One region of the Corynebacterium sp. H113 genome, then DNA from elsewhere that is predicted to be linked to it. Evidence: riboswitches for the same ligand, from Rfam matches in the RefSeq annotation. Region 1 holds a riboswitch; the other holds the start of a gene.
What was found. A riboswitch is a leader RNA that binds a small molecule or an ion and turns the genes downstream of it on or off. The one in region 1 is predicted to bind cyclic di-AMP.

Region 1 (15,916 bases):
TTCTGGTCGACGCGTGGGAGCTGGCAGCTCAACTTCACCGAGTCCGTTCTCGCCGTGAATAAACGACGAGATTTCTAGGACTTCGAAAGAGTCGGTTGTGCTGGAGTGTGGGATACCTGGGAAGACAGGAACATCCGTGCGACCAAACAAATCGAGCAGCGCTAGATTGTTGATGATGCCCGTCGACAAAAGGACATTGCCATACGTGCCGGTGACACCAATGAGTTCCACCTCTGGCGAGCCCACGGCATACGCCAACGCCAGCGAGTCATCAATTCCGGTATCGAGGTCAAGGATTACCTTCTTCGACATGTGCCCAGGGTCTCACAGCGCTCCCCAGGTTCGCCACCTCTTTACGGTAGTTGCGCTCCCGAAACCCCCGATAACGCGCATTAACTGATTCTCTTCTAACCTGGAGGCATGTCACGCACAAGCGCCAAGGAACTCATCCATTCGGTCCTCGATCACGACTCCTACATCAGTTGGGATACGCCACCAGAGCATGGCGATATCAGCGCCGAATACCGTACGGCGCTTGACCGCGCAATGCAGAAGACTGGTGTTGACGAAGCCGTCTTGACTGGTGAAGGCACTGTCAAAGGCAAGCGCGTTGCGTTCATTTGTTCGGAGTTTAGTTTCCTCGGCGGCTCTATCGGCGCAGCGACCGCGCGTCGGATTATTCACGGTATTGAACGCGCGACGAGGGAACGCCTACCGCTTCTCATTTCCCCTACATCCGGTGGCACTCGAATGCAGGAAGGCACACCAGCTTTCGCAATGATGGTGTCCATTACGACGGCAGTTGCGCGTCACAAGGACGAGCACTTGCCGTTCCTCGTGTACCTGCGAAACCCCACCACGGGTGGCGTGATGGCGTCATGGGGTTCCTCGGGACACTTCACCTTCGCAGAACCAGAAGCACTGCTAGGTTTTCTCGGCCCCCGTGTCGTTGAATTGACCACTGGCGTGCCAATGCCCGACGGTGTCCAGACCTCCGAGAACTTGTTTGAGCACGGAATTATCGACGGCGTGATCTCACCAGAAGAGCTCCGTGGCTCAGTTCGCAGAACCATCGATATTCTGACCACTAACAAGGAACCATCCGAACCAAAGCCAGTTGCAGTGGTGGAACTCGAAGGTCGAGATACCTGGGAAGCAATCCTCCGCACCCGGGATGTGGCCCGCCCAGGTGGCGGCGCCATTATTGAGGCACTCATCGATCGTTCTGTGCCACTGTCCGGGACGGGCGATGGCCACCGTGGCCTAGCCATTCAAGCTCGTCTTGCGCGCATCGGTGAGCGCCCCGTTATCCTCATTGCGCAAGATCGACATAACCAGCCACCTCTCGGGCAGGATCCGATGGGTCCATCGTCGCTTCGTTTCGCTCAGCGAGCAATTCGCTTAGCGGAAAGTTTGGCGATTCCCGTCGTCACCGTCATTGATACTGCAGGCGCCGAATTGACTCAGTACGCAGAGGAGAACGCAATGGCGGGTGAGATCGCTCGTACCCTGACCACGCTTCTCGACGTTAGGGTACCTACCGTGTCCCTCATCCTTGGCCAAGGCTGCGGCGGAGGTGCACTAGCACTGCTTCCTGCCGACCGCGCAATGGCTATGCATGATGCCTGGTTGTCTCCGCTTCCTCCGGAGGGCGCGTCTGCCATTATCTATCGCGATACCGACCATGCTCCAGAGATGATGGAAGAGCAGGGCGTTTCTGCCGAAGCGCTGCTCACCACCGGTGTCATTGACCAGATCATCGAAGAACCGAGCGATCTCCAAGCGCTACCAAACCGCGCTCTCCAAGCCATCGAGCATGCTCTTTGGACACTCGAAACTGCACCTGAGCGGGTCGGTCGCGACCAGCGTTTTGCTCATTACCGTAGTTTCGCGCTCGGCGACGACGCCTAATCAATACTCCTCCAACAACAAAGGCACCTTCTCCGATGGCGGAGAAGGTGCCTTTCCTATCGATTGATCGCTCGATAGCGAAACGCTGCGTAGCTGTTACTTGACATCCAGCAGGTCGATAACGAATACCAGGGTCTTGCCGGACAGGAAGTGGCCAGCCCCAGCTGGGCCGTATGCCTTCTCTGGTGGGCAAATCAGCTCGCGACGACCGCCAACCTTCATACCTGGAATTCCTTCCTGCCAGCCAGCAATAAGGCCATTCAGTGGGAATTCGATGGACTGACCGCGGTTCCAGGAAGAGTCAAACTCTGCGCCGGTTTCGAAATCAACACCGACGTAGTGGACCTCAACTCGTGCACCTGGGGTAGCTTCTGCTCCATCACCCACGGTGATGTCGTTGATAACCAATTCTGTTGGGGCGGGACCGGACTTTGGGCCAAGTTCAGGCTTCGACATTATTGTCTCTCCTTGAAGTGAGGTTGGTCTATCTCTTCGATATTAGGCAAACAACAGTAGCGTGTGCAGCTTTGACCTAGGTTTTGTGGTGACAAGAACAAGGCTCGCGCCTTCACCGTGGATGTCGGCAAAAAGCAAAAGCGTCTGCGCTACCACACCGTTGTGGCAGTTCAGACGCTTATGGCCTCAATTCACTAGCAAGCTGCTAGCCACGGATTAGCGCTCCTCGCGAGGAACGAAATCGCGCTCGGTCTCACCGGTGTAAATCTGGCGAGGACGGTTGATCTTCGATGCTGGGTCGGTGACCTGCTCGTTGAAGTGAGCGATCCAGCCGGGGAGACGACCCAGTGCGAACAGGACGGTGAAGAAGTCCGTTGGGAAGCCCATCGCGCGGTAGATCAGGCCGGTGTAGAAGTCAACGTTCGGGTAGAGCTTACGGGACACGAAGTAGTCGTCTGCAAGGGCGATCTCTTCGAGCTTCATAGCCAGATCCAGCAGGTCGTCGCCACCGAGGTGTGCGAGAACCTCGTGAGCCGTCTTCTTTGCGATAGCTGCACGTGGGTCGTAGGACTTGTACACGCGGTGACCGAAGCCCATGAGGCGAACGCCTGGCTCCTTGTTCTTCACGCGGTTCATGAACTCGGTTGCATCGCCATTGTGGTTCTCGTAGATGTCTTCCAACATCTCCAGAACAGCCTGGTTAGCACCACCGTGCAGTGGGCCGGACAGGGCGTTGATGCCAGCAGCAATGGAGACGAACATCGAAGCACCGGAAGATGCAACCATGCGAACGGTCGAGGTGGAGCAGTTCTGCTCGTGATCAGCGTGCAGAATGAGCAGCTTGTCCAGTGCGTCAACGATCACTGGATCAACCTCGTACTCTTCGGTTGGGTAACCGAACATCATACGAAGGAAGTTCTGACGAGCATTCAGCTTGTTATCTGGGTACATGTAAGGCTCACCCTTGGATGCACGGTAAGCGTATGCAGCCAGCATTGGGACCTTTGCCATCAGACGCGAAGCAGCAAGTGCGCGCTTCTCTGGATCCAATGGGTCGAGGTCATCCTGGTAGTAGGAAGCCAGAATGTTCACCGAGGATGCCAAGGTCTGCATTGGGTGAGCGTTACGAGGGAAAATGTGGAACGCGCTACGGAAGTCTTCGTCCAGCAAGGTGTGGTGACGAATGTCGTAGTTGAACTCTTCGAGCTCAGCCTTGGTTGGCAGGTGACCGTTGATAAGAAGGTAGGAAACCTCATTGAAGGTTGCCTTTTCTGCCAGCTGCTCAATTGGGTAACCGCGGTAGCGCAGAATGCCATTGGCACCGTCGATGTAGCAGATCTTCGATTCGGTAGAACCGGTAGCTACGTAACCAGGGTCGAAGGTGGTAAGACCGGTTTCCTGGAGGAGCTTGCCCAGTGCAATACCGTCGTTGCCCTCAGTTGCCTTGACGATGTCCATTTCGAACTCGCCGCCAGGGTAATGGAGTACGGCCTTGTCGTTTTCAGTAGCCACAACTTCCCTTTCGATGTCAATTAATTCGTGTCGATGAGACCATCCGGATTTGATACCGGCCACGGCCCAGGCTGCCCCCGCAAACTCTTTTGCAGTAACAGCACCCCAGTGAAATCTTGCCCGATGCGAATAATCTTCGCCCGCTTCACACTAGAGCCCGGCCGAGAACATCTCAACCGACAGCAGTGGATTAGGGCACACTCTAGCAAAGAGTGTGAGGGGCGCAACACCCCCACCCCCAAATCGCACCGAAAATGCGACGCGTCACACTAAGGAAAACCAGGTCCAACCCCCACCCTATCCACGCCTCAACCGCCGGTCAACATTGTTATTTTCCCCGGATATCGCAACTTTTTGGACGTGCCCCAGATTGCCAACTGTTCAGAAACAAACATATTTGAAAAATTGTGATTAATTCACCCATTTTCGGTCTCCTCCCCCAGTCGACCCACAGGATCCCCCTTCAAATCCGCTACTTTCCCCTGGACATTTTAAGAAACGGCCAAGATTTGCAAACTTCACAAAATGAGCTAACTCACAACAAAACGTTGCAAACATGAAAAAACGGGGGAGAAGCGGGGGGAATCGTTAAAGGAACCCTGCTGACCAACCTGAAACGAGGGGGGTTAAAGTCGGAGTCAACTGCTTTCCACCGAAAGGTTGCACCTCATGAGCGATCAGTTCCCTGCTCTCCCCGAAGAATTCATCCCTTCTGATGGACGCTTTGGTTGCGGTCCTTCTAAGGTTCGCGCTCCTCAGATCCAGGCCGTCGTCGACGGCGGCATTTCCGTCATGGGTACGTCCCACCGTCAGCTAGCTGTAAAGAACGTTGTGGGCGAAGTACGCGAGGGTCTTTCCGAGCTATTTCAGCTCCCAGAGGGATACGAGATCGTGCTCTCCCTCGGTGGCGCTACGGCATTCTGGGATGCAGCAACCTTTGGCCTGATCGAAAAGAAGTCCGCACACCTTTCTTATGGCGAGTTCTCCTCGAAGTTCGCTAAGGCCGCCAGCCAGGCTCCTTGGCTTGATGCACCACAGGTTATTTCAGGCGAGCCAGGCGACGCTCCAGCAGTAGTCGCTGGCGAAGAGGGCGTAGACCTCATTGGCTGGGCTCACAACGAGACGTCGACTGGCGCAATGGTTCCAGTTACTCGCCCAGAGGGTTCGGACGGTCAGCTCGTAGCTATCGACGCAACCTCCGGCGCAGGTGGCCTTCCAGTCGATATGTCGCAGGCTGACGTTTACTACTTCTCGCCGCAGAAGTGCTTTGCCTCCGACGGTGGCATCTGGTTGGCAGCGATGTCTCCAGCAGCTATCGAGCGCATTGAGAAGATCAATTCGTCTGACCGCTTCATCCCTGCATTCCTGAACTTGCAGACCGCAGTCGACAATTCTCGCAAGAACCAGACTTACAACACTCCAGCCGTCGGCACGATGCTGATGCTGGCTAACCAGGTCAAGTGGATGAACGAGAATGGTGGCCTCGATGGCATGGTGGCACGCACCACGGAGTCTTCGTCGACTCTGTACACGTGGGCTGAACAGCGCGCTGAGGCTACTCCATTCGTCGCAGATGCTGCCAAGCGTTCCCTCGTCGTCGGCACCATCGACTTCAACGATGACATCGACGCTGCAGTTATCGCGAAGATCTTGCGCGCTAACGGCATCCTCGACACCGAGCCGTACCGCAAGCTGGGTCGCAACCAGCTGCGTATCGGCATGTTCCCAGCAATCGAGCCATCTGACATCCAGAAGCTGACCGGCGCGATCGACTGGATTCTGGACAACGGCCACGCAGCTAAGTAGAAACAGTTAGGTCTTTTCCACGACTTTTCCGTCTCCACACCCCCACACACGCCACATTGTCAAGATGTACGCGTGCTGGGGGTGTTGTCGTTTAGCATGAAGGTATTAATGTCCGCCATTCCTGTAGGAGGTTTTCGCATGCGGGAGCTCAAGCTCGTCAAGGACGGCGGTGAGTCCGGGGAGTTGATTCTCACCCCTGTTGACGGTGACGGAACTGAACAGTTCCGGCTTCCACTTACCGACGACCTCCGTGCCACCCTCGCCAACACCGTTGCTGAAAATGCAGACTCGGCCAACTCGGTAACTCCTGAGGTCAAGTCCGCCGAAGATAGCGCTCAAGCATTCCTCGATGCTGACGCAACCGACGCAACAGATGCAAGCGATGCAACTGCCGGCCACGATGCCGTCGCAGAGGCAGAACCTGAAGCAGACAGCCCTGTGGGAGACGTGGCGACAGATACCAATACCGCAGCTGACGATGACTCGGATAATGAAGCCACAGTTGAGGCTGCTGCACCGAAGGCTCCCGTCGCAAAGCCATTGCCGCCTCGAGCGCCAGAACCACGCGTAATTTTGCGTCCACGTGAGATTCAGGAACGTATTCGTGGCGGCGCAACCGTTGAGGAACTCGTCGAGTTCAGTGGCATGGCTGCAAAGAAGATCGAGCCTTTTGCGCACCCTGTGCTGGCGGAGCGTGCCCGTATCGCGGAACTAGGCAAGCAGTCTCGTCCTCGTCGTTCGGATGGACCGGCGAAACTCACGCTGTGGGAGATCTTGGCGACGGCTTTTGCTGCTCGAGGACAAGAATTGTCCGATGCGAAGTGGGATGCACGTCGCGATCCGACCGGACAGTGGATCGTCTCGGTCGCCTGGAATGTCGGGCACACGGAGAATCTCGCAGAGTGGAGCTACCAGGCGGATGGTTCACACGCACTGACGGTTTCTCGCAACGAGCTAGCTGCTGAGCTGGTGGATCCTGACTTCACACGTCGTCAGAATAGTGCGGTTGGACAGGACAATCTGTCATCTCCGCAGCGTCTGCCAAGCACGTGGATTCGTCCGGTCGCCAATGACACCGACCCAGCCGGCGACAAGAGCGCTGACCGTGATGGCGAACCAACCCACATCCCGTCTAGCAATACCGCCCAGACTCGATTCGGCGATGCTGCTCAGTCTGCACAGGGCCACGCCGATTCGAACGATGACGACGATCTCGATAGCTTCCTCCAGCATCCAGATGAAGGAGAGCACCCGAAGCGTCGTCGTAAGACGGTCATGCCGTCCTGGGAAGATGTTCTTCTGGGCGTTCGACCTAAAGAACCTAAGAAGTAGGAGCTTCCACGAAAATGCGCCCTCTCGTGGTGACTCTGTGGTTTGTCAGCTCCGCTGACCCTCTAGCGGTGTTGAACGCTGAGCCTGGTCACGACCGTGGTTTCGGTCGCAAATACCTAGCTCTGCTCGATCCTCGCATCACGCTGACCCCGATCGGCGATTTCCCGCTGAACCGGTCCGCACATGCCGGCCCGCATGAGTTTTATATCGGGGGTTTCGACGGGCTTGCAGTAGTTCAAACCGTACTTGACGACGTCGCGAAGATCTCCGACCTCCCACAGCGCTACCTGCGTGGCATAGCTGCGACAGACGTGTTTGTCACCGCAGAAGACCCGGTTTCTGGTTTCGGCGCGTTCGCACATTGGCGAGCAGGCGTGCTGAAGCGTGCTTTCTCCGCGACACCGTACAAAATTGTCGAAGACGAAGGCTTGCCCGATCCAGTCGAGGGTGACTTTTGGGCAGGCCGACGAACCCCGCAAGACGAGGCGTATCTGCAATCGCCGGAGTTCGACATTGATCGAGGCGTGCGCTTGCCATTCGCACCAATCGACATGGCACAAGCTGTCATTTCATCATGGCTGGGCTTCGACCCCACCGCCCAGGCACCGGATATCCCGGTCAGTGCATTCGCAGTCGATGGCCGCAAGGTGAAGGACATCCCGCCTCCCCCACCCCGGCGAGCACGCGTGAACGCTAGGACCCCGCAGCAGCCAGACGATGTCACGGATTACGACGACTACGAAGTCCACGACCTCGTCGATGATCGAAATGCGCCGGAAATTGTCACTCGCGGATTCTCCCGGTTAGGTCGTGACACGGCGCGTTTAGGTGTCAATGCTATTCACGGAGTCAAGACACTCTCGGCCAAGGCCTGGGGACTGCTGCAGCGACGTAACCGTCGCTAAGCGTTAGCTACTTTCGACGACCCGAAGGCGCTCGTAAAAGGCGATAGCAGCGGCTGTAGCGACGTTGAGGCTATCTGTACCTGGCTGCATGGGGATACGGGCGCGGACATCAGTGGCACGCATGGCGTGCTCCGTGAGCCCAGGTCCTTCAGCGCCAACCAAAATGGCAACTTTTTCTGCCTCCATGGCCTGCCACAGCGGCACTGCACCATCGCCCGGAGTCATGGACACTACGCGAAAACCTTCGTCCTTCAAGCCGTCGAGGCTGTGCTGCCATGTTGTCGTACGACCAGGAAGCGTGGCAAACGGAGTGCGCAAGACGTGCCCCATGGATACCCGTACGCTTCGCCGATACAGCGGATCCGCACAGGCTGCACCAAACAACACACCATCGACGCCCATGCCTGCGGCATTGCGGAACAGAGACCCGATGTTTTCGTGGTCACCGACGCCTTCCAGTACCAACAGTGTTCGGGCGTCATTAACCACCTCCGCGACCGTCATTTCTGGTGCGCGGTCAGCGGTAGCCAGCAGTCCGCGATGCATGTCGAAGCCCGCTGCCTCCGCCATCGTCTGCCTGGTGATCTCGTACCACGGCACCGTCGTAGCAATGGTGAGTTGTTGCGAACTGAGTTCGTCGTAAAGCTTCTGAAGCTTTGGCGCGGTGCCAAAAATCGCGCGGAGAGGGAATCGGGATTCGATGAGGCGTGGCACAACAAGAAAACCTTCCGCAATCACCAACCCCTTCCCGCCGGGAAGGTCCGGGCGGGAGTCAGAGTGATTCAGATTTCGAATGTCATCCAAACGAGGATCGGAAGCTTCGGGAATCTGGGTGAAGCGGAAGGTTTCGGTCATACCGAAATACTATGCGCCAAGCAGATTCATAATCGGATCGGCAACGAAGTACACAACAAACAGCAATGCAACGACCCACATCAGTGGGTGTACTTGCTTCGCACGGCCAGAGAACATAGCCATCACTGCGTAGGTAATGAAGCCAACGCCGATACCATTAGCGATGGAGTACGTGAATGGCATGACGACGATCGTCAGGAATGCTGGCAGCGCGATGTCAAAGCGATTGAGGTCGATGTCCTTAATCTGAGCCATCATCATCGCGCCAACGATAACGAGAACTGGCGCAGCAGCTTCGATAGGAACGATCTCGTACAGCGGTGTGAAGAACATAGCCAGCAGGAACAGCACGCCAGTGACAATGTTGGCGAGGCCGGTACGGGCACCGTCAGCAATACCCGCTGCGGAGTCAACGTAAACCGTGTTTGACGAACCGGACACAGCACCACCGACTACCGCACCAAAGCCTTCGACAACAAGAGCGCGCTTCATATCCGGCAAAACGCCGTTCTCGTCCGCCAAACCAGCTTGCTTGCCCAGGCCGGTCATCGTGCCCATAGCATCGAAGAAGTTCGCCAGGACGAGGGTGAATAGCAGCATCGTCGCACCGATGACGCCGACGTTGATGAAAGCGCCAAAGAGATCAAACTTGCCAATGAGCGAGAGATCCGGGAGCCCGCCTACTCCGTCCGGGGTAGTCGGCACAGCCAAGTTCCAGCCAGTTGGCGATGGCTTACCGTCCACCATTGACGGGCCAGCCTTCACAATGGCTTCCACAATCAGCGCAATGATCGTGTTCACGACAATGCCGATGAACAAGCCACCAGGAACACGAAGGACGACCAGAGCGCCACAGATCAAAATGCCGAGCACGAAGACGGCCGTTGGCCAGGAGGCAATCTGCCCGTCAATGCCGAGCTGTACTGGAACAGTAGTCTGCGCTGCATCGGGGATGCGGCGTACCAGTCCGCCGTCGACAAGTCCGATCATGGCAATGAACATGCCAATGCCGACAGTAAGAGCTGCCTTCATTGAAGGTGGAATGGCGTTGAACACTGCAGTTCGGAAACCGGAAACGGCCAACGCAACAATGATGATGCCGTCGAGCACCACGAGGCCCATGGCTTCAGGCCACGACAATCCTTCGTTGGCAACAAAGGTCACGGCAACCAAGGTATTGATGCCAAGACCAGCAGCAATACCGAACGGGTAACGAGCAAAAACACCAAAGGCAATGGTGAGAACACCGGCGGCGAACGCAGTGACCGCTGCAACGCGGGACATCCCCAGGGTCGCGCCCGTATGGTCTGCGATATTGCCAAGAATGATCGGGTTCAGCAGGATGATGTACGCCATTGCGAAGAACGTGACGACGCCGCCACGGACCTCGGTGACTACAGACGATCCACGCTCTGTGATCTTGAAAAATCGATCGACCGCACTGACGGAAGATTGATCTTTCTGTGCAGTGTCAGCCACCGCAGTGGCTGGTGCTTGTTGTGATTCTGGAACAGAATCTCGGCTCATATTTTTCTCCCTACAGGCGAGCAAATCGGGCTTCCGCGATGCACTCGACAAAAGTGAATCGAGTGACGGGAAAGCCGTGCATTACCAATTTTGCAGCCCATACCCGGGGTAGAGCAAAACTTAGCCGGTGGCGGAGGCGTGCCGAGTCGATATATTCAGCCTTTTAATTGAGTTCCGTCCGTTCGACAATCTCTTGATCATCGAATGCCTGCTTATCTGGCACGCCGTGGCCAACGACTTCAGGTGTGGCGGAATGCGCACCACAGCCGTGACCATGATGGACAACAGAACCGTCGAAAGCCCACTCGTTCACGCATACGCCCCAATCCCGGCCTAGTGTTCCGGACAACGGAATATGGAATGCACAGGAGCCACAATTTAGGAGCGAATTGACTGCGAATTCGCTATGAGGTCCAGTTTCCCCGGACTTCCAGCGAGCATCGGCAGCTCTCTTGCCCTGCTCGGTAAGCTCGCGAACATTTGGTTCGCCTGGGGTCAACCGCTCGTCGTCAGGTGCTGGTGGCATGAGATCACGGGGTCCTAAGTCTCCCGGCCGAATGCGATCCTCATACGGAATCCACTCCGGTGCCTGCAGCGCAGTGTCACCGGGAACCAACGCAACTTCACTGACGGTGATGTACTTCGACCCCTCAGCCACGGCCACCACGACGTGCCATTCCCAACCCCGGTACCCAGGAAGATTCGGTTGGAAACGGTGCACCGCGACGCCAGGAGACGTCATAGCCACGCCTACGTGCTCGCCTGCGGGGCCTTCGCCGAGGTCTTCAATAGCCTCGCGAGCTACTTCCATGGCCTTGCCGGCTACTACTCGCCCGCCTGCAGCACCATCGCGGCGTTGCCGATTCTGTGAACGTCGTCGATTGTCAGTCACACTGCCATCCTAGAGTGATAGGGATGAACCTCCAGACGTTGGTCGCTCCTGCAGGCATGTCAAGCCATTTTCGCGTCAACAAGCGCACCCTGTTCGCTTGTCTGGCTCTTGCCACAAGTACGACAGCGATGACAAGTTGCGGTGATGCTGACGACTCCTCAGCTGCCGACGACCCGTTGCCTGGTCAACCAACTCAATTTGATGTCCGAATCGTCGCAAAGCATCCTTCGGACCCGCGTGCTTTTACGCAGGGGCTGGAGCTGGACAAGGATTTCAACCTCGTCGTTGGTACGGGCATGTATAACGAATCCGAGATCTACCGCGTTAAGAATTGGCCGAGCAATGGCGCAACGCCCGGCACGAAGTCGGAGCAACACAAGCTCGAACCAGGGTTATTTGGCGAGGGCATCACGATTGCCGATGACACTGTCTGGCAATTGACCTGGCGCGAGAATGTCGCTATTGCACGGGATGTCGCAACGTTGCAAGAACAGCGTCGCGTGCGTTACGACGGCGAAGGCTGGGGCATCTGTGCATTCCAAGACAAATTGGTGATGTCTGATGGGAGTGGCCATCTACAATTCCGCGATCCTGACACGTTCGGTGTCACCGGTGGAGTTGATGTCACCAATGGAGAAACTCCGGCCACTGCATTGAACGAGTTGGAATGTGTCCAGGGTTCTCGTGGGCCAGAGGTATGGGCGAATGTCTGGCAGACGAACACGATTCTGCGGATTGACCCTGCAACCGGGCACGTCACCGGTGAAGCTGATGCGACGGAACTGGTTAACCAGCTACCTACCGAAGCACGCGCACGAGCCGACGTGCTGAACGGCATCGCCGCCTACCGGGGCACCGGAACTTTTCTTGTAACCGGCAAGTATTGGCCAACGTTGTACCAGGTGGAATTCGTTCCCCGGCAGAAGCGCTAAGCTCACCTAGAGACCTGCCCCGGGTAGGGTACAGCGAACACGCAAGCAATCTTCAAGGAGCATCCACGATGGCACGTAAGAACAGGAAGAAAGCCCTCCAGCTGATTGGGCTTATCCTTGGTGTCGGATTGATCATTACTGTCATCGTCATCGCTGTCGACAAATTCAGTGATCGCGCTATTGAAGACCCGAACGCTCTCACCATCGAATGGAAGAAGGGCGACGAGGACGTCGTCGTCAAACCATACCGTGTGTGCGACCTATTCGAACAGGATGCGTGTACCGTCACCGAAGCAAATGCCGCGCACATCAAGTTGGGCTTGGAAGAAACAGGCGAACTGAATGTGGGCAAAGAGGTCGGTTCAGGTAAGTGGACTGTACAGCGATTTTTCTCGGATGAGTCTGTGAACTCCGAGTCCGTGAAGGAACCTGGCGAGGCCATGAACGAGACTATCGCTGGCTCTACCTCTGTCAATGGCGAACGCACGCCACTTGGTGTTGTTGAAGTTTCTACTGCTGTCGTTGGCAAAAATGCCGCCGGCGAAGAGACGACCTACGGAATTACGTGGTCAATCGTCAACGACTCGGCGGCAATGTAGCGGCAAAGCAATTGCGTGCCAATAACTGCTAGCTCGGACTAAACAGATCTCAAGGACCTCAGGGTCCTTCAGAGTTTATGCATCAAGCTCCCGCGCCACTGCGCGCAGGACTTCTGCAACCTGATGGCCGTGCTTACGATCCGGGTAGCGCCCTGACTTCAAATCATGCTGGACTGTGTTTTCCAGCATCGAAATCATGTCCGAAATCATTCCATTGAGCTCGCTCGGGCTGTGTCGCTTCACTGGCTTGCGGGCACCTTGACCTCGGCCGCCCTGACCTCCTCGCCCACGTCCACCGCGACGCTGTGGCTCGGAGAGAACGCTGATGCGCAATGCCTGCGGGCCTGGCCGACCATCTGCGTAGTCGTACTCGATACGCTGGCCTTGGTGGAGCTCTTCTACACCCTCCGGCAAGACCGCATGGCCGACGTACACGTCTTCGCCATCTGGATTTGAAACAAAGCCGAAGCCACGGTCTTTGTCGTACCACTTCATTTTGCCGATCGGCACGTGACATCACCTTTCTTCATCACTCGATTGTCGCGCACTTTCAATGGAGCCATCGGCACTAGCAATAGTTTCTAGTACTAGCCGACTGTTCGCGCCTGGTCACGAGCGACAATTGATAATTGTTAAAGAATACAAGTGTACAGCATCCGTTTAGATAAACACTTTTCGACGGCCTCGCCACTGACCAGACACTGAAGAACCATTGGGAATTCGGGAACTCACGGACTGATAACGACTTTATAACGTGAACTTCACCACTTTAGGGGTAATTCACATGTGCCACTCTGCTTTCATCTGCGGATTCACCCTGGGATTATAGGAAGTTCGGCCAATGTTATCACTTTTAATAATAAATCTTCTCTCGGCGATTTAGCGTGACTATTCCGTTACAAACCGCTACCGTGCTGTTACGAAGCGCATGGCAGCGTGGTCGCATTTCGCCAAACCCCGTTCTGGGCGACACTAAACACACTGCTACGCCACACAATTTCACAGGGACATCCTGATCGAAGAACGGGGTCGGGGAAACCACAAAGCAACAGCTCGCCTGTGGCTTTTGTTGGACAAGCACATCGTTGAACTCATATTGCGCTTGCATCCTTGGGGTGAGGCCGGACATCCGTCCGCCGGGCAATCCTTCCGCCCGAATCCGACAGCTAACCCCGACGGCGACACCAAAAGTACAACGAGAGGGACATTCCATCATGGCTCGCAACACCAAGAACACCGCAGCAAAGGTCGCCATCGCAGGCCTCGCAGTTGGCTTCGGCGCCGCTGCATTCGCACCAGCAGCATCCGCTGCTCCTTACTCCGACTGGGAGCGCCTGGCCGAGTGCGAGTCCGGTGGCAACTGGCACATCAACAACGGCAACGGCTACTACGGTGGCCTGCAGTTCAGCCCAAGCACCTGGACCGGCTTCGGCGGTGGCGAGTTCGCTCCAACCGCTGACCGTGCAACCAAGGATCAGCAGATCTGGGTTGCTGAAAAGGTTCTAGCGTCCCAGGGTTGGAACGCATGGCCTGCTTGCTCCCAGCGTCTCGGCCTCTCTTCCGGCCCAACCGAGCGTCCAAAGCCAGTCAACGGCGTTACCCCATCTACTGGTCCCAATAACGCAGCTGCTGGCATCAACCTGACCGACCCGGCTTCGATCCAGCGTGTCATTGATCGTATGTCCCGCGCAGCTACCGCTGGCGACCTGCAGGCGATCATGAACGAGGTCCAGGGCGTTGCAAACGCAGCTGGTATGCCAGTTCCAGCCGAGATCACCAACTTCTTCAACATCGCAATCAACGGCTACGGTGGCACCCCACAGGTTCCAGCAATGCCAGCAATGCCTCAGCTGCCTGCAATGGGCTTCGACACCCCACAGGTTCCAGCAATGCCAGCTATCCCAGGCTTGCCTTTCTAAGTTTGGAAGGTCGCCAGTGTTGCACTGACGAATACCTACAAAGAAGCCGCCCTACTCCAACAATGGAGTGCAGGGCGGTTTCTTGTTTGCGCCAACCAGCTAGCGCAGTCCAGCTGGCGCCATTCAGGCCGATGCGATCAATTATAGATCGGTTTTGGAAAGGCGAAAGCCGCGCACGCCCACCAGGACATGCGCGGTCATCAGCACACTAAAGCGCTAACGTGACGTCAGCGACTACTTGTTAATAATCGTGGTTGGGTGCACGTAATGCAGATCCTCTGCAGGAACTGGGAACTCAATGGAGCCAAATGGAGAGTCCGCACCAGCGTGCTTTGCAATGAGCTCTGTAACCGCATGCTGTCCAGGCTCGAGATCCTGTGGCCAGCCTGCATCGACGTACTGGTTTTTCTTCTGAACGTTAGCCATAGATTTGATTCTCTCAGAAAGTCGACGCACAGTCACGTTTTCTACTCACTAAGGTGGGGGTTGTCATGACCGAAATCACCCCCTTCCCTCAATTCCGCCAATGGTTGGAAGATCGCCCCGATCGATTCCTCATTGAGTTGCTGCATAAGCGACCGGATGCGGTCTCCCCGCCTCCGCGTTCCACGGATGTCCTTGCTGCTCGGCTACAGCTTCGTGCGTCCATCATGCGCATGTTGCCCGAACTTACGGCACTGCAGCTCGCGGTCATTGAAGCAGCAGCAAGCGCCGGCGCTGAACTCGACCCCGTCGCGATGTCTACAATCATCGAGAACATCGGCGACTCCTTAGAAAAGGCCAAGATCGATCGTAACCAGCGACCTACCGCGACCCATATCAGGGCTGCTGCAGACGAGCTTCGTCAGCTCGGTGTTGTCTACGGCAATGGACCAGGTGGTGGTGGCACGTTTGTCGGAAAGTCCTCGCGAAAGAAGCCACTCCCCTTCGAAGACCAGTTGATGCTGGTCGACGAGATTTCCAGTTCGCTACCACCAGGGTGGTCGATTCTACCCACTCCAGGTGCGCCTTCGGTCGCCACTATTCGGGCTCTACTTGACGACGTCGACACCAAGCAATCTCGACTCCTCACCACGCTGGCCGAAGCTGGCGGACTCGGTACCACCAAAGATGCCGACCCCGATGCGGATCCGTCGTTGCCGGTACCTCGACTCATTGCGAACGGATTGTTAGAACGCGTCGACTCGTCAACTGTTCGGCTGCCTTCTCGTGTGCGAGCAGTCATGCGTGGTGCTGCGATCCCCGATGTGCCCGTCATTCTGCGCCCGAG
Region 2 (15,916 bases), on a different contig from region 1:
CCGAGCCACGTGCAACGTCGGCTGGATCGATTTCACCGTTCGGGCCGGCGTTCTTACCGCGCAGGGATTCCATTGCGATGGAGCCGTCTTCGTCGCGGACGATGCCTGCGCCACCACCATGAGACTGAACGTAGGCAGCAATTGCCAGCGTCTGCTCTTCGGAGTAGCGAGGGGTCTTACGCGAAGCCTGTGCCTCGTTGCGGAGCATAGGCATACGACCGGAGTGAACCTGGAAGTACACAGCGCCTTCACCGACACCGATGAGAGACTTACCGCGGTCCTTGACGCCCTGCAGGTTAGCGCCGTGGCACGTGATGCAGGCGACGTCGTAAAGTTCCTTACCCTGCTGAATCTGAGCTGCCTTGTCCTGCTCCGCTGTAGCAGTCTGGGCATCTGGGGTAAGTGCGTTAGCAAGGAAGCCCGCGCCGGTGAGGGCGAGAGCAAGCGCCATTACGCCGGAAGCGGCGCGACGCATCTTACGGCGACCCTTAGTCTTAGGGGCCGCCGTCGAGGAGACATTCTCCTCAGTAGCGGGGTTTTTGATTTCCATCTTGTTCCCTTTAAGAGTTCGTGGAAAGTGGATGGCCTCGTAGTCGCAGTTAGACCGCGACAGGCGGCCTACTGGATGAAGTAGATGGTTGCGAACAGACCAATCCACACGACGTCAACGAAGTGCCAGTAGTACGAAACCACGATGGCTGCCGTTGCCTGGGCTGGGGTGAACTTCGCCTTGGAGATACGGATCATCACAATCACGAAAGCCACAACACCTGCAAGAACGTGTGCTGCGTGGAAACCGGTGGTGATGAAGAATACCGAACCGTAGACGGAGTTCTGGATGGTCAAACCGTGGCCGACAAGAGTTACATACTCATATGCCTGACCAAGAAGGAAGATCGTTCCCAGCAGGGTCGACAATGCGTACCACCTGCGGAGGGCGAAAACGTCGCCACGTTCGGCCGCGAACACGCCCCACTGGGCAGTGAACGAAGACGACACCAAGATCACGGTGATCAAAAGTGCGTACGGGACGTTGAGGTGGCCGGTACCCCAATCCCACGATTCACCTTGGCCATTTGCGCGAGATACGAAGTACATCGCGAAAAGACCGGCGAAGAACATTAATTCCTGAGACAGGAACACGATCGTGCCGACACTGACCATATTTGGCCGATTCAGTGTCGCGGCACGACGTGGTGCTGTCATACCTTGATTTTCAACTGCGCTCGTCACGCTTAACAGTATGGCCTGTTTCTTAGGTGTAGTCACGTTGCAACCCCCATTTTGGCCAGAAATTTCGCAAAAGCCCAGGTCGTTGCAAAAGGTTCCTGAGAATTCACAAAGATTTTCGGATTACCGGGAACTCTTTGGGGTCGCTTTCCGACGCGCACCTGAGTGGGGGTTTTGATGAGCCAGGCATCCATGACCGCAAAGCGTCGAGCACTGCACCTGTGAGCTCCAGTAGCTTATGGAACTCTCATGCCTGATTAATGTTCCACAAGTGTATATGAACGACAGCTCCATGGGCGAACGGGGGAGCTTTGCCGTCCGCCCACGGATTGTGATGTTGACAAGTACTATTGTCTCCGTGCTCGGGGTCCGGATGCACGCAACGTCGATGAGCTGATCGACCCCGAGAATCTTGTTAACCGAGACTGAACGTATTGTGATCGTGGATGTCCCAACTGCGTGCGTTTCCACGTCGTTGTATCTCAGAGATTTGTAGCCCATATATAAGGAGGAATATCAGCCATGACAGAGTTGACCGAGTTAGTCGCCGATACGTCGTGGCGTGAAGTCCTTGGGGCTATCGGTGCGCGACGCGAGCTGACGGAGCCAGAGATCGCGTTCGCAATGGATCAGATCATGTCTGGTCAAGCAACGGACGGGCAGGTCGCTGGTTTCTCATTCGGCCTCTTCGTCAAGGGCATTACTCCTGCCGAGTTGGATTTTGCTGCCAATGGAATGTTGTCCTTTGCTACTGAGCTTGACGACGAAGAAGTCCTGCAGGCTGTTGCCGATGGTGCGGTCGATATCGTCGGAACTGGCGGCGATGGTGCGCATACCGTAAATATTTCGACTATGTCGTCGGTTGTCGTCGCGGCATCGGGTGTTCCGGTTTTGAAGCACGGCAATCGTGCAGCGTCGTCAAAGTCGGGTGGCGCGGACATGTTGGAAGCGTTGGGTATTGATATTGCCGATGGTCGAGTCTTCTCGCCGTCGCACCCTGACTTCGTTCTGCGATTTATCTTTGCAGCGTCGTATCATCCGGCGATGCGCTATGCAGGGCCGGTGCGTAGAGAACTTGCGGTGCCGACGATCTTCAATTTGCTTGGTCCACTGACCAATCCGGCTCAGCCCTCGTGCAGTCTGATTGGCTGTGCTTTTGAAGAGCAAATGGAGGCCATGGCGGGTGCATATGCACGCCGCGGTCAACGTGTACTCCTTGTCCGAGGTAGTGATGGCCTGGATGAAGTAACGGTGACTGGACCTACTCGGCTGTTTTTTGTCGAGCACGGCGAGGTCCACGAGGATGTGATCGATCCGGAGGATTTCGGATTCTCGTATGCACCAGCGGATTCCTTGCGTGGTGGTACGCCGGAGTACAACGCAGAGATTGCTCGCCAAGTCTGGGCTAGTGAGCTTCATGGTCCCATTCGAGATGCAGTAGTTCTCAACTCCGCTGCATCTTTGGTTGCATCCAAGGGATTGCAGGGGCGCACGCTTCAGCAGGCGCTGACGGAGGAAGTGGCAATTGCCGATCATGCGTTGTCGTCGGGGCGTTGTAAGGAAATTATCGAGTCGGTCATCGCGAACTCCTGATGTGCGTCAGGCCCCTTTAGCCTCACGTGCTCTTAGCGCCCATTCTCGATATTTGCCGACACCTTCTATATGGGATGCCCACGGAGACGAGGTTGGTCCAATATAGACGTCGTCACGTGTGAGCCATTTCCAGGTAATGGAGAGCTCATCCGGTGTCGTGCCACGGAAGGGGGCGGCAGTTGGCGTGACCGTTTCTGCGGATGCAGCGAGTAGTTCGATGACATGGGCGACGCGGGCGCCTCGTGGGCAGTGTCCGGACGCAGCGAGTTTCCCGTGACGAACAATTGCGAGATTCCAGCCTCCGCAGCCGTCTGGGAAGGCAGCATGAACTTCTTCGATTGCTGCCAAACTTGCGAGGCGTTGTTGACGGTCCAGAAGCAAGATTAATTCCGATGTCACATCACGCAAGTGGGCAGCACGACGGTATCGGCTTTGGTCTGCTGCATCTGACACGGCGCGGATGAGCGCGGCAATGCGGTCCGCGCCCCCATGGCGAAGTTCGGTGGCGATGCGGGTGAAACTGCCGTCGCCGATTCCTAGGGTGTCGCGTGCTTCGAGCGCGGCATTTCGAGTCTTGAATGGGCCGATGCTGAGTTCGCCTTGCGGAAGCCGACTGGCTTTGGCGGAGTCAGCCTTGCCATTGCTAATGAGGTACCAGCCTCGACCGGGTTCCTTCCGCTGGCGGTTATAGGGTGGGCGCGTGCTGGACAGAAGCCTGGCCTCCCGGACTTCAGCTGCGAAGCCATGGACGCACTCGATGGTGTCAATGCTTTCGGTGAGCATGACCATTTCTGACATTCGTTTCCGCGGGTCTGAACCATTGAAGTACTGGTTCAGCCGTCTGCGAAGGTCGACAGCAGTACCTATATATAAGGGGTCGCCGTTGGCAGATTTGAAAACGTACACACCCGGGCTGTGAGAAACATTGTCAATGAGGGAGCGTTTCGCGCGGACGCGAGGATCGACTGCAGGGGAGTATGCAGTTAATTCGTCAAGTGTTTCGACATTATGTCCGCCCAACCGTTCAATAAGGAAATAGAGGACATCGACGGTCGCGGCGGCGTCGTCAAGCGCTCGGTGCGTAGGTGTCGTACGTGCTTTCGCATATCGTGCCAGCGTGCCGAGTTTGAACGATCCGACCGTCTGTCGGTCCAGGACTTTTCGAGCGAGCCCTAGCGTGTCGACGACCGTCGGAGCTGGCCAAGGGAGTCCGAGTGCTTTGCAATTTGCCTGAATAAAACCGATGTCGAAGCGAGCGTTGTGAGCGACCCACACTGAACCTTCGGCAAACTTCAAAAACTGGGGCAGGACAGTTCCTATTTGGGGCTTGCCGACGACGTCGTGATTTGTAATACCCGTCAAATTGGTGATGAAGCCTGAAATGTCGACTCCAGGATCAATCAAAGTGTTAAAGCGTGCCAGCTCGACGCCTCCCCGAGTTTTCACAGCACCGATTTCCAGAATGTGATCACCGTCTGGGCGCATCCCTGTTGTTTCCAAGTCGAAAACGACAAAGGTCGTATTGAACAACAGGGTGTCAGCCTCTGATACGGATTCTCCCGAACCGGAGGACAAGGGGAGAGAAGGCTGATGTTCGATCACGGCTCCACTGTAGTTTCTCGCTTGGATTGGATGATGTTCGACCGCTATGAGTACTCGCGGGCAGCGTTATGAAGCCGTAATCGTAATGTGAATAGCGGGGGACAAGTGAAAGTTGGGGCAGAAAATAAACCGGGAAAGTGTATAGTGACATAACTCACATATAGAATTTTCATGGATGAAATGGTGCCAAACCTATGGAAGTACGCTGTTGTAATTCACCCGCTCATAGCTCCAGGTGGAACACTGTTTTTGAAATCTCCTGTCGGCAGGGTTGGTAGGGTAGCAATTTTGATAACGGCAAGGTAACGGCTTGATGGTCGCCTTGGTAACGACTTGGTTTCAGGTTGGTATTCGCGCGTCGACTGGACATAAGTCGATTCCATTTCGTAATCTTGCTGAGACATTGCAGCGGGGCCACAAAGTGTGGTGGCCGCTCATGGACAAGAAACCAGGCCAAATCAATTCCCTACAAGGAATTGAACCGGGGAACCACCTCAAACCATGGGGTGAATCTCACCGGTATTTGCCGGTGGGTAGGAAGTTCTTCCATACGCTTCCGAACCCGTCAGCTAACCCGGTCGGCACTAAACAGGAAGATTCGGAGTCTTTATCATGGGTATGCATTCCCGCCGTTCCAAGATTGCACGCAACGCAGCAGTTTTCTCTGCAACCATCGCTGGTGTTACCGCACTTGTTGCTCCAGCTGCATCCGCAAATCCACTTGCTCAGGTTCCAGGCCTGGACATGATCCCAGGTGCTCAGCAGGTTGTTGACCAGTTCGGTCAGTACATCCCACAGGGTGACATCGCTTCGCAGATCCCGGCTTCGGCACAGCTTCCAGGTGCTCAGCAGGGATTCGAGCAGGTCAACAACTTCGTAGGTAATCAGGCGGACGTACCTTCCGTAGGTGGACAGTCCGGCGTTGTTGCAGCAGCTCGCTCCCAGATCGGTACCCCATACGTTTGGGGTGGCACCCAGCCAGGCGGCTTCGACTGCTCCGGTCTGACCCAGTGGTCTTACTCCCAGGTTGGCAAGTCCATCCCACGCACCTCCCAGCAGCAGGCATCTTCTGGTGCTCCAGTTGCTTTCGGTGCAAAGCAGCCAGGTGACATCATCTCCTTCTACTCCGGCGCTAGCCACGTTGGTATCTACTCCGGTGGCGAAAACGTTATCCACGCTCCAACCGAGGGTGACGTTGTGCAGGAATCCCCAATTTCCTACATGCCAGTTAACAACGTGGTTCGCTTCTAATAAGCGTTTCTTGTTTCCATTAGGTGTCAGTAGTCGGCACCTAGTTGGTTAATACGCCGTAATTGAATAGATTCTTATCATCCTGTTTCAAGGGCGAGGTTCCACTGTGATGGAAACCTCGCCTTTCGGCGTTTTCTCGGTCGAACTTCAGTTCAATATGCCTGGTAGATACTGCTAGTATCGATGGCAGTAGTTTCTTTAATTCTGTTCTTGAAAGGCGTACCAGTTGTCTAAACGAGGACGTCGTGGTGCTTCTTGCTCCACCACCCGCGGAGCGCTTCTTGCAAGTGTCGTAATTTCGGCGATGTTGGTTCCTGTAGCCGTAGCGCCTTCCGTGTCGGCGCAACCCGTCGAGTCAAATAATGTGTTCGCTCAGATCGAGTCACTGTCGCGCGAAGCGTCAGCTGTTTCTGAGGAGTACATCCGCATCGACGAAGATGTGAAGGCGAAGGAAGCTGAGCTTGCGGGTTTGGAAACTCGCGTCACCCAAGCGACGGAGAGGGCAGAGAGCCTGCGGAGCTCTGCAGATGAGTTGAAGGGTGATGTCGGTACGTATGCCTTGCAGCGTATGCGTGGCCAGACTCTGGATCCGATGACTGCGGTTCTTGGCTCAGATGACGCGCAGTCAGCGATTGACCGTTCGGCGTATGTCAATCAGCTCGCTCGCGACAAAGAAAACAAGCTCGCTGCAATTTCTCAGGCGCAACGCGCTGCTGCTGATGAGTACGCGGCGGCTTCCTCTGCCCGCACTATTGCGCAGTCGGAGCTGAAGGGTCTGGAAGTAAAGCGTGGCGAGCTCGACAAGCGCGCTGACGAGCTCGAAGCCTCCATCGATGAAGTTACCGTGCTGGTCAATGCGCTTACTCCAGAAGAGAGAATTGTTTGGGAAAACAAGAACAACCCGGTCACGGTTGGGTTGGAGACGTTCACTGGATCTTCTGCAGCGGTTGATGCCGCGATGACCAGGATTGGTGCACCCTATGTGTGGGGCGCAACCGGTCCGGATTCCTTCGATTGCTCAGGTTTGATGCAGTGGGCATATGCGCAGATCGGCAAGTCCATCCCACGCACTTCCCAGCAGCAGCTCGCTGGTGGCACCCCAGTCGCGTTCGAAGATCTGCAGCCAGGTGACCTGATCGGCTTCTACCCAGGTATTACGCACGTCGGTATGTATGTTGGCGATGGCAAGATTATCCATGCAGCGGACTACGGCATTCCTGTTCAGGTAGTGCCGATGTCTCAGGGGGGTCCATACCAGGGGGCTGTTCGCTTCTAGGCATTGCACGCTTCTCCGGGCACATTCGCTACTGTTGCGGGTGTGCCCGGACGTGTTTTGCTGATTACTAATGATTTCCCACCCCGCCAGGGTGGTATCGAGTCGTACCTTCGTGATTTCTGCGACTGCTTGAACCCTGAAGACATCACTGTTCTCGCATCGACTCGAGCTCCGGGCGCGGAGACGGTCGAGCACGACTCAGCGTTGCCATATCGAGTGCACCGTCTGCGGGATCGGGTCTTGCTGCCACTTCCGCACGTAGCCCGTGCAGCTGCGAAGATCATCGCTGACGAATACATCCATACCGTATGGTTCGGAGCTGCGGCACCAATGGGTTTGCTGGGCGCTGCTTTACGACGAGCCGGTGCCGACCGCGTCGTTGCCACTACTCACGGCCATGAAGTGGGTTGGTCCATGGTTCCTGGCGGGAGGCAATCACTACGGACAATAGGCCGTTCCGCGGATGTAGTGACATACATTTCGCAATACACGCGCAATCGTTTTGCAGCGGCGTTTGGCGCTGGTACTGCGTTTGAACGATTGCCTTCTGGCGTCGACATTGATCGTTTCGCGCCTAACGCTGAGGCTGGTCTTGCTATTCGTCAACGCCATGGACTTGATGAATCCACTCCGCTGATCGTGTGCATTTCTCGGCTCGTCCGTCGTAAAGGGCAGGATATGTTGATTCGAGCACTGCCTGCGGTGCTTGCCGACGTTCCCAATGCCAGGTTGATGATTGTGGGTGCAGGTGGGCGTCGCGAAGCTCTAGAGAAACTGGCGGAGCGAAAAGGGGTAGCGGACCGCGTCATTTTTACGGGAGCTGTCCCGTATGAGGAATTGCCGGCGCATTACAACGCTGCGTCTGTCTTCGCGATGCCAGCACGAACCCGAGGGGCAGGGTTGGACGTGGAAGGTCTGGGCATCGTGTATCTCGAGGCGCAAGCGTGCGGTGTGCCAGTTATCGCGGGCGATTCTGGTGGCGCGCCGGAGACGGTTATTGATGGCGAAACTGGTTTCGTTGTCGGTGGTCGAGATGTAGCTGGATTAGGTAGCGCGTTGGTCAAAGTCTTGGCGGACCCAGTGCGCGCTGCGGAGATGGGTGCTGCTGGTCGTGCGCATGTCGCAGAGCATTGGACGTGGGATGTGATGGGCGCGCAGCTTCGTCGAATCTTGGCTGTTGATACTGAATAACCTTCTCGCTGCATTCCTAGGTAGAATGAGCGAGTTCGTTCGTATCTAAATGCATTCAGATGTGCACTTTGGGTAGCGCACCTTAAAAACAATGGAGTTTGCAGTGCCTTTGGAAGCCTCTCCGCAGCAGATGCAAGATGTAATGCCGACAACGATCGGCTTCGACATCGGCGGCACCAATCTGCGTGCAGCAGTGGTGCGCGGAGACGGAACGATTGTCGAAAGAATGCAGACATCTTCCGACGGTTCGGTGAAGGCTGTGGAAGACGGCATCGTTCGAGTGACAGAACGTTTGTATGCCATGCATCCTGAAGCTCAGGCGGTGGGGTTGGCGGTCGCTGGGTTCTTGGATAAGGATCGGCAACGAGTGCGCTTTGCGCCGCACTTGCCGTGGCGTGACGCAGATGTAGTTGCCCGACTGAGCCCTCGGCTTCCAGTACCTCTCGAACTCGAGCACGATGCCAACTCGGCCGCGTGGGGTGAATACAAATTCGGTGTCGCACAGAACGTTGATAATTGGGTTCTTTTCGCTGTCGGCACCGGTATTGGCGGCGCCATGATGCACAACGGCGAGATCTTCCGTGGTGCATACGGCACTGCACCAGAATTCGGTCATCTCACAGTTGTGCCCAATGGCCGCCCATGCTCGTGTGGCAAGCGTGGCTGTCTCGAACGCTACTGTTCTGGCACAGCACTTGCAGCCACTGCTTGTGAGCTTGCCTCGACCCGACGCTTTGCGACGCCACTCGTCGAATCATGCCTCCGTGGAGAAGTCACAGGCACTGACGTGATGGTGGCAGCACGAAATGACGATCGACTTGCTGTCGCCGCAGTCCAGGAATTTGCTCATTGGTTGGGGCAGGGGTTGGCGCTGGTAGCGGACATCTTCGATCCTGAGCTCATTGTGATCGGAGGTGGCGTGGCCCAGGCAGCAGACCAGTATCTGGACACTGCCACAGCATTGCTGGGGCGTTACACCACTGGAGCTGGTTATCGTCCGCTTCCACGTGTTGATGTGGCCTCGCTCGGAGTGGATGCTGGCTTGATTGGGGCTGCGAACATTGCAGCGACGAGCGTCGTCAAGAATTCCCGTACGTAGTTTTCACGGAGAAATTTAAGCCACGCCCTTGCGAAGGCCAGCGAATGTCACAGCAAGCGGTAAGATTCGACCCGTGAACAATCGGTGGTATTGGTTTTTTAAGAACATTCTTATCGGCCCATTCCTTCGGGTATGGAACCGTCCGTTTTACAAGGGTGGCGAGAAGATCCCCGAAACCGGTGGAGCTCTGATGGTGAATAATCACCTCGCGGTGATGGATCACTTCTTCTTCCCGCTGGTGTGTGATCGTCAGCTCACGTTCCTAGCAAAGCAGGAGTATTTCACTAACCCTGGTTTGGTTGGCCGGATCCAGAAGTTCTTCTTCACTTCGGCAGGTCAGGTTCCCATTAACCGCGAGTCTGGCGATGCGGCTCGTGATGCCCTGCAGGCTGGACTGAAAGTGCTTGAACGCGGTGATCTGATCGGCCTGTCCGCCGAAGGTACACGTAGCCCAGATGGGCGACTGTACAAAGGCAAGACTGGTGCTGCACGTATGGCTCTCAAGAGCGGTGCGCCGGTAGTTCCCGTCGCTTTGATCAATACCGAAAAGGCGAATCCAATTGGTACCTGGATTCCACGCCCATACCGCGTTGGCGTCGTCGTCGGCGACCCGATTGACCCAGCTGATTACGCAGACATCACCGATGAGTACCAGGCTGCTCGTGCGCTGACGGACGACATCATGAAGGCTCTACAGGAACTCTCCGGCCAGGAATACGTTCATGAGTATGCGTCGGTCGTGAAAGAGTCGCTGAACGCAGGCAAGGGCTACCCAGAGGGCACGGAACCAGGTGGCGCACTGACTACACCAGCAACGAATCCAGTACCACGCGGATAACACGATGGTGGCTAACGTAAAGTAAGAGCGTGCGCTATTTTTATGACACCGAGTTCATCGAAGACGGTCACACCATTGACCTAGTATCTATCGGTGTCGTCTGTGAGGACGGTCGAGAGTACTACGCAGTATCGACCGAATTTGATGAACGCAAGGCAGGGCAGTGGGTTCGACAGAATGTGCTGAACCAGTTGCCAAGCCCGTCGTCCCCACTATGGAAGTCCCGCGCAACCATTCGAGAGGAACTCACCGAGTTTCTTTGTCCTCGCGGCGATGATCGCCCGGAGCTGTGGGCGTGGATCGGCGCTTATGACCATGTCGCATTTGCTCAGCTGTGGGGAGATATGACGAAGCTCCCACGACAGATGCCACGTTTCACCCGTGAACTACGTCAGTACTGGGAAATGGCTGGTAAGCCACGACTTTCGAAGCAGGCTGACGGAAAGCACGATGCTTTGGCAGATGCCCGGCATAACTTGGTTCGTTTTAACGAGATCGCGAAGGCGTTGCCTCTCCGCTGATGCGACCGAACACGACATTGTGTGTCATGTCAGTTCTCGACGAATTGCTGTGCCGGTGCCAGTTTCGGTGATCGGCACAGTGCCCCCGGTTATCACTAGAACATGGCTAGTTAGGTCCAGCAATGTAGTTAGTGGCTAGAATGTTCCATTGTGAGTTGGAGCATTGACCTACCCGTAGACGAATTGCCTGATCTGCCACCATTGCCAGCGGACCTACGTGCCCGTTTGGATGAGGCACTGACCAAGCCGGCATTGCAGCAGCCGAGCTGGGATAAGGATCACGCGCATCGCGTGCGCCGCATCCTTGAATCTGTGCCACCTATTGTGGTCGCGCCGGAGATTCGTAAGCTCCAACAGGAAATGGCCGACGTGGCTAACGGTCGCGCATTCCTTTTGCAGGGTGGCGACTGCGCTGAGACGTTCGAGTCCAACACTGAACCGCATATTCGCGCGAATGTGAAGACCCTGCTGCAGATGGCCGTAGTTCTTACGTACGGTGCATCGACCCCAGTGGTGAAAATGGCTCGTATTGCAGGTCAGTATGCGAAGCCACGCTCAAAGGACATCGATGGCGATGGTCTGTTGAGCTACCGAGGTGACATGGTTAATGGTGTCGAGCCAACAGAGGAGGCTCGCGTCCACGACCCAGCTCGAATGGTTCGCGCCTATGCTAACGCATCTGCCGCCATGAACTTGGTTCGTGCCCTCACTAACTCCGGTACCGCTGACTTGCATCGTTTGCACGAGTGGAACCGTGAGTTCGTCACCAACTCGCCAGCAGGTGCGCGCTACGAAGATTTGGCGCGCGAGATCGACCATGCGCTGTCCTTCATGGCAGCCTGTGGTGTGTCGGATACCAATTTGCAAACCGCGCAGATCTACTCATCGCATGAAGCATTGGTCGTGGACTACGAACGCGCGCTGCTTCGCCTGGCCGAAGACGAGGACGGCAGCGAGAAGCTGTACAGCCTGTCTGCCCACCAGTTGTGGATCGGCGAGCGTACCCGCGGTCTTGACGATTTCCATATTGCGCTGGCTGCGCTGATCGGCAACCCAGTGGGTGTGAAGATCGGCCCGACGACGACGCCGGAAGAGGCTGTTGCGTACGTCGAGAAGCTAGATCCATTGAACCAGCCAGGTCGATTGACTCTGACCTCGCGCATGGGCAATGACAAGGTTCGCTCGACATTGCCAGCAATCGTCGAAGCTGTGGAAGCTACTGGCCACAAGGTGATCTGGCAGTGCGACCCTATGCACGGAAACACGTACAGTGCATCCAACGGTTACAAGACCCGTCATTTCGACCGTATTGTTGACGAGGTGCAGGGCTTCTTCGAAGTTCACCGCCAGATCGGCAGCCACCCGGGCGGTTTGCACATCGAGTTGACCGGTGAAGACGTAACGGAGTGCCTCGGTGGTGCGCAGGACATTCTTGATGTTGATTTGCCAGGTCGCTACGCATCAGCGTGTGATCCGCGATTGAACACCCAGCAGTCGCTGGAACTCGCGTTCCTTGTTGCGGAGATGCTTCGTAACTAGTCAGCGCAACTGGTTAAAACATTGCACACAGTGGGGTCGACCTATTTTCAGGTCGACCCCATAGTTGTTCAATGGTGAAAATCAGCAGCGATCAGAGAAAAGTGCCACGAAACGAATGCTTTTCGTTTGTGCTGCTACAGAGTTCGAACCGTCACCTTATCGCCAGACTTCGCGGATTTCCCTGCGCGTGGAGTTTGAGTAATGACCAGTGCGTTTTCGCCACCATCATTCTTCAAATCGAGTTCAAGTCCCGCCTCGCTGACCGCAGTACGCGCTTCGGCAACGGTCATCCCAATCACCATGGGCACACTGACGCGGTTTGAGACAACGATGTCAATATTTGGCTCCGCCGGGTCAACTAGTTTTCCGGCAGCGGGCGAGGTCGACTCGACCTGACCGGCTGGCAGCGAAGACGACGAGGTTTCCTTTGTCTCCGTCACAGTCAACCCCGCAGCGTGCAGAGCGGTGGTGGCTTCCTCAGCGGACATGCCCCGGACATCGGGCACTTCGATGGCATTATTAACAACAAGCGTGACCTCAGAGTCGCGTTCCAGACCAACTCCCGGTTCAGGTGAGACATCGAGGACTTCGTTCATGTCCGCTCCTGCCTCAAATTCCGTGTCAACGCGCGCAACTTTAAGCCCTGCTTCTGTCAACCGGGAACGAGCAACGTCTTCGGAGTCACCGATAACGTCGGGGACCTTCACAGGAGCGGCGCCCTTTGAGTGGTACACAGTCACAGTGGAGCCAACGAGTACAGCTTCACCTGGCGACGGTTGTGTAAACACCACTCCTCCGACAGGAACGTCATCTGAAAAGACTGGGTTGCCGGTCTTTTCCTTCAGTGTTCTTTCGGTAAGGGCAGCAGAGTAGTCAACTGCCGAACTATCCGAAGGGTAGCTCGGCACTACCGGTTTTCCCAGGCTGATCACCACTGCAACGTCTTCGCCTTTGACAACCTCACTGCCGACGCTGGGGTCGGTCCCGATGATGTGCGTCTTGGGGACACTGTTGTGGTACTCGTCCTTGGTCACCGGCGTAAAGCCAGCATCCGTCAAAGTCGTTATCGCTTGGCTCTGCGTCATTCCCGAGATAGATGGCACTTCGCCATAACGCCCCGAACCAAGCCACCATGCACCAAGACCCATGCCAAAGGTGGCAACCAGCGCAATGATGAGCCAGATCGCGCATCCGGTGCGCGTACGCTGACGACCAGCACGCTGGTGGGAGCCACCATTCTCAACCTCGTCGGTGTCGACTTCCCGTGGTGGGAACCGTTCCGGAACTGGAGCTTCTGCCTGGTACTGAGTTGTCTGCGAATCAACGGATGGCGCAATGGCCGGTCCAATGGGAACCGCCGGGCCAGGTGGTGCTGGGAACAGCACGCCCGTTTCATTACCGCCGTCATCGACAGCCCAGTCTTCCCGTGCAACCTTGGTGAAGTTCAGTTGTGAACCGGCTGCCTCGGCAGGCCGGGCTTCCGGACGGGTATTCATCTGTGTTGCTGCTGCCTCCAACGCACGATGCGAAGCGGAGTCAACCGGCGCTGGAACACGGAACCGTGGCAGACCGAGCTTTACGACGACGTCGTCAAGCGCTTCTCCAAACTCCACAGCAGTAGCGAATCGTTCGTGCGGATCGCGGGCACAGGCGCGGAGGACGAGATCATCGAACTCCGGGGGAACTCCATCGATGAGCTCGGACGGAGGAGGCACATCTTCTTTGAGACGCTTGAGAGCGATGCCGAGTGAACCATCACCAGTAAACGGTGTCTCACCAGTGAGCAGCTCGAACATGAGGACCCCCGCCGAATACACATCGGATGCGGGGGTGATGTCAGTTCCGGTGACTTGCTCAGGGGAGAGGTAGGCAACAGTGCCGACGATGACGGACGTAGACGTGATCTTGGCATCGGCCACAGCCCGCACGAGCCCAAAATCGGCGAGCTTTACTCGGCCGTTGTCGGAGATCAGGACGTTTTCCGGTTTGATATCGCGGTGCACCATGCCACGTTCATGCGCCAGTGATAGAGCTTCCAGAACCGGCTTCATCACCGCTGCAACCGCATGCGGAGGCATGGGGCCACGTTCGCGCAGTAGCTCGCGCAGCGTGCCGCCGTCGACAAGTTCCATGATGAGAAAGACGTGTCCAGCTGAGTCGACTCCCTGGTCATACACATTGACCAGGGTTGGATCCGTCATGCGCGCGACCGCACGAGCTTCGCGTTCAAAGCGGGCGCGGAACGATGCATCGTCAACGAACCGGGGATCCATGACCTTTGCAGCAACATGGCGACCGAGGCGAAGATCCGTGGCACGATGCACCGTACTCATGCCACCACGCGCAATGGTGGCGCCGATGCGATAGCGACCATCAAGAATGTCGCCTTCACGCAGTTCGGCCATCCGAGTCCGCCCCTTTCCGGAAAAACAAGTTTTTGTACTACAGCGGTAAGGTTACCTGTGTGAGAAAAATCCCTACCTGTACGGACATTCTAAATCCTGAAGAATCCACCCTAACCCTGCCAGATGTCGCGGATCGTATTGGCGTCGTTGTCACTCGTGTCCACTCGCTGCTGCAGGAGGGCAAGCTCGTTGCTGTTATGCGTGACGGAGTTCCGCGAATCCCTGAGCGCTTTCTCGACGACGATTCGGTGAATCGCTTTGTCCCCGGAGTTTTAGCAGTGCTGTCCGATGGCGGGTTCTCAAAGGAAGAATCACTGGAATGGCTGTTCGCCGACGATGAGTCGTTGCCAGGACGCCCAGTTGACGCGCTGCACGGGCACCTTGCACGTGAGGTCATGCGTCGTGCGCAGGCAATGGCGCTGTAAAACTCTGTCGCTGTAACTAACAGCCTGGTTTATTTAGTTTGCGCTGTTAGCGCACGTAGCCGTTTTTGTGGTCTGCCGGCGATCCACAGCAACATGCCAGCAGCTCCATTAGGAACGGCTACTTCCATTTTTCGAAGCTGCGGAACAACTGCGCGACCAGCGAAAACGTCATAGTTCGCTTTGACAATTTCGTCGAGAATATCCGAATACAGGACACGCGCCGTTCGAATGGCCTGTCTACTTGGCACCGCCAACATATCGATGCCTTTCTCGGCAGTGCGATACATCGACTGGTTTACAGCAATGAAGTGAGCAATCGCGGATCGAACTCGTGCATCTGCACATCCGTGAACATGGCAGTACCGCAGCCGATCCTCATCGACACCGAATGCCTCCCACTCATCGAGGGGGAGATACACACGATCGCGTTGCAAATCTTCCGATACATCACGCAGGAAATTCGTGACTTGGAAGGCTCGTCCTAACTCAGCTGCGTAAGGGGCGGCGTCGTCACGTGATACCGACGCTCGGGTGCCCAGAATCGGCAGCACTTCCAGCCCAATGACAGCGGCGGATCCCCACATGTACGAATCGAGTTGCTCCCACGTGCGAAAGTGTGAAACATGACCGCCGGTACCGGGGATATCCATGAGCATCGACTCGAGGAAAGCATCGGTGAGTTCCGTCGAAATACTCCACTCGCGCAGCGTGTGCGCTGTGGCAGCGAGGATATGATGCTCTTTCTCGCCGAACTCTGTGAGGACTGACTCTGGGACGGAGCCGTCGTGAAGCGTTTGGTGCAGAGCCTCATTGAGCGCCTGCACTCGTTGCTCGACAGCCTCAGCGTCTCTCACAGGGGACACTGAGCCATCGTCCAAGTCCACGTAATCGTCGATGCATCGCGCCCAGGCATACAACGCCCAAATTGCTAGACGACGACGCCACG

Region 2: linked by a shared signal. The riboswitch ahead of WG938_RS09975 (C40 family peptidase) and the one ahead of WG938_RS06605 (resuscitation-promoting factor Rpf1 domain-containing protein) in region 1 are both predicted to bind cyclic di-AMP.

Annotation. Positions count from the first base shown of each region.
Region 1 covers NZ_JBBHKZ010000003.1:5,418-21,333, reverse strand. The annotation lists gene WG938_RS06670 (nucleoside hydrolase) at 1-312, opposite strand, end outside; gene WG938_RS06665 (carboxyl transferase domain-containing protein) at 421-1,911, shown strand; gene WG938_RS06660 (FKBP-type peptidyl-prolyl cis-trans isomerase) at 2,008-2,367, opposite strand; gene WG938_RS06655 (citrate synthase) at 2,584-3,879, opposite strand; gene serC (phosphoserine transaminase) at 4,549-5,685, shown strand; gene sepH (septation protein SepH) at 5,824-7,017, shown strand; gene WG938_RS06640 (DUF6928 family protein) at 7,032-7,922, shown strand; gene WG938_RS06635 (TrmH family RNA methyltransferase) at 7,926-8,777, opposite strand; gene WG938_RS06630 (NCS2 family permease) at 8,787-10,256, opposite strand; gene WG938_RS06625 (DUF3027 domain-containing protein) at 10,468-11,196, opposite strand; gene WG938_RS06620 (glutaminyl-peptide cyclotransferase) at 11,220-12,128, shown strand; gene WG938_RS06615 (DUF2771 family protein) at 12,197-12,727, shown strand; gene WG938_RS06610 (cold-shock protein) at 12,803-13,237, opposite strand; cyclic di-AMP (ydaO/yuaA leader) riboswitch at 13,728-13,923, shown strand; gene WG938_RS06605 (resuscitation-promoting factor Rpf1 domain-containing protein) at 13,942-14,646, shown strand; gene WG938_RS06600 (hypothetical protein) at 14,881-15,072, opposite strand; gene WG938_RS06595 (helicase-associated domain-containing protein) at 15,138-15,916, shown strand, end outside.
Region 2 covers NZ_JBBHKZ010000005.1:18,366-34,281, forward strand. The annotation lists gene qcrC (cytochrome bc1 complex diheme cytochrome c subunit) at 1-550, opposite strand, end outside; gene ctaE (aa3-type cytochrome oxidase subunit III) at 619-1,233, opposite strand; gene trpD (anthranilate phosphoribosyltransferase) at 1,753-2,823, shown strand; gene WG938_RS09970 (DEDD exonuclease domain-containing protein) at 2,830-4,425, opposite strand; cyclic di-AMP (ydaO/yuaA leader) riboswitch at 4,867-5,024, shown strand; gene WG938_RS09975 (C40 family peptidase) at 5,038-5,676, shown strand; gene WG938_RS09980 (C40 family peptidase) at 5,903-6,952, shown strand; gene WG938_RS09985 (glycosyltransferase family 4 protein) at 6,995-8,143, shown strand; gene WG938_RS09990 (ROK family protein) at 8,235-9,242, shown strand; gene WG938_RS09995 (lysophospholipid acyltransferase family protein) at 9,316-10,080, shown strand; gene WG938_RS10000 (polyadenylate-specific 3'-exoribonuclease AS) at 10,110-10,601, shown strand; gene WG938_RS10005 (class II 3-deoxy-7-phosphoheptulonate synthase) at 10,752-12,140, shown strand; gene pknB (Stk1 family PASTA domain-containing Ser/Thr kinase) at 12,275-14,545, opposite strand; gene WG938_RS10015 (Rv2175c family DNA-binding protein) at 14,605-14,970, shown strand; gene WG938_RS10020 (phytoene/squalene synthase family protein) at 15,000-15,916, opposite strand, start outside.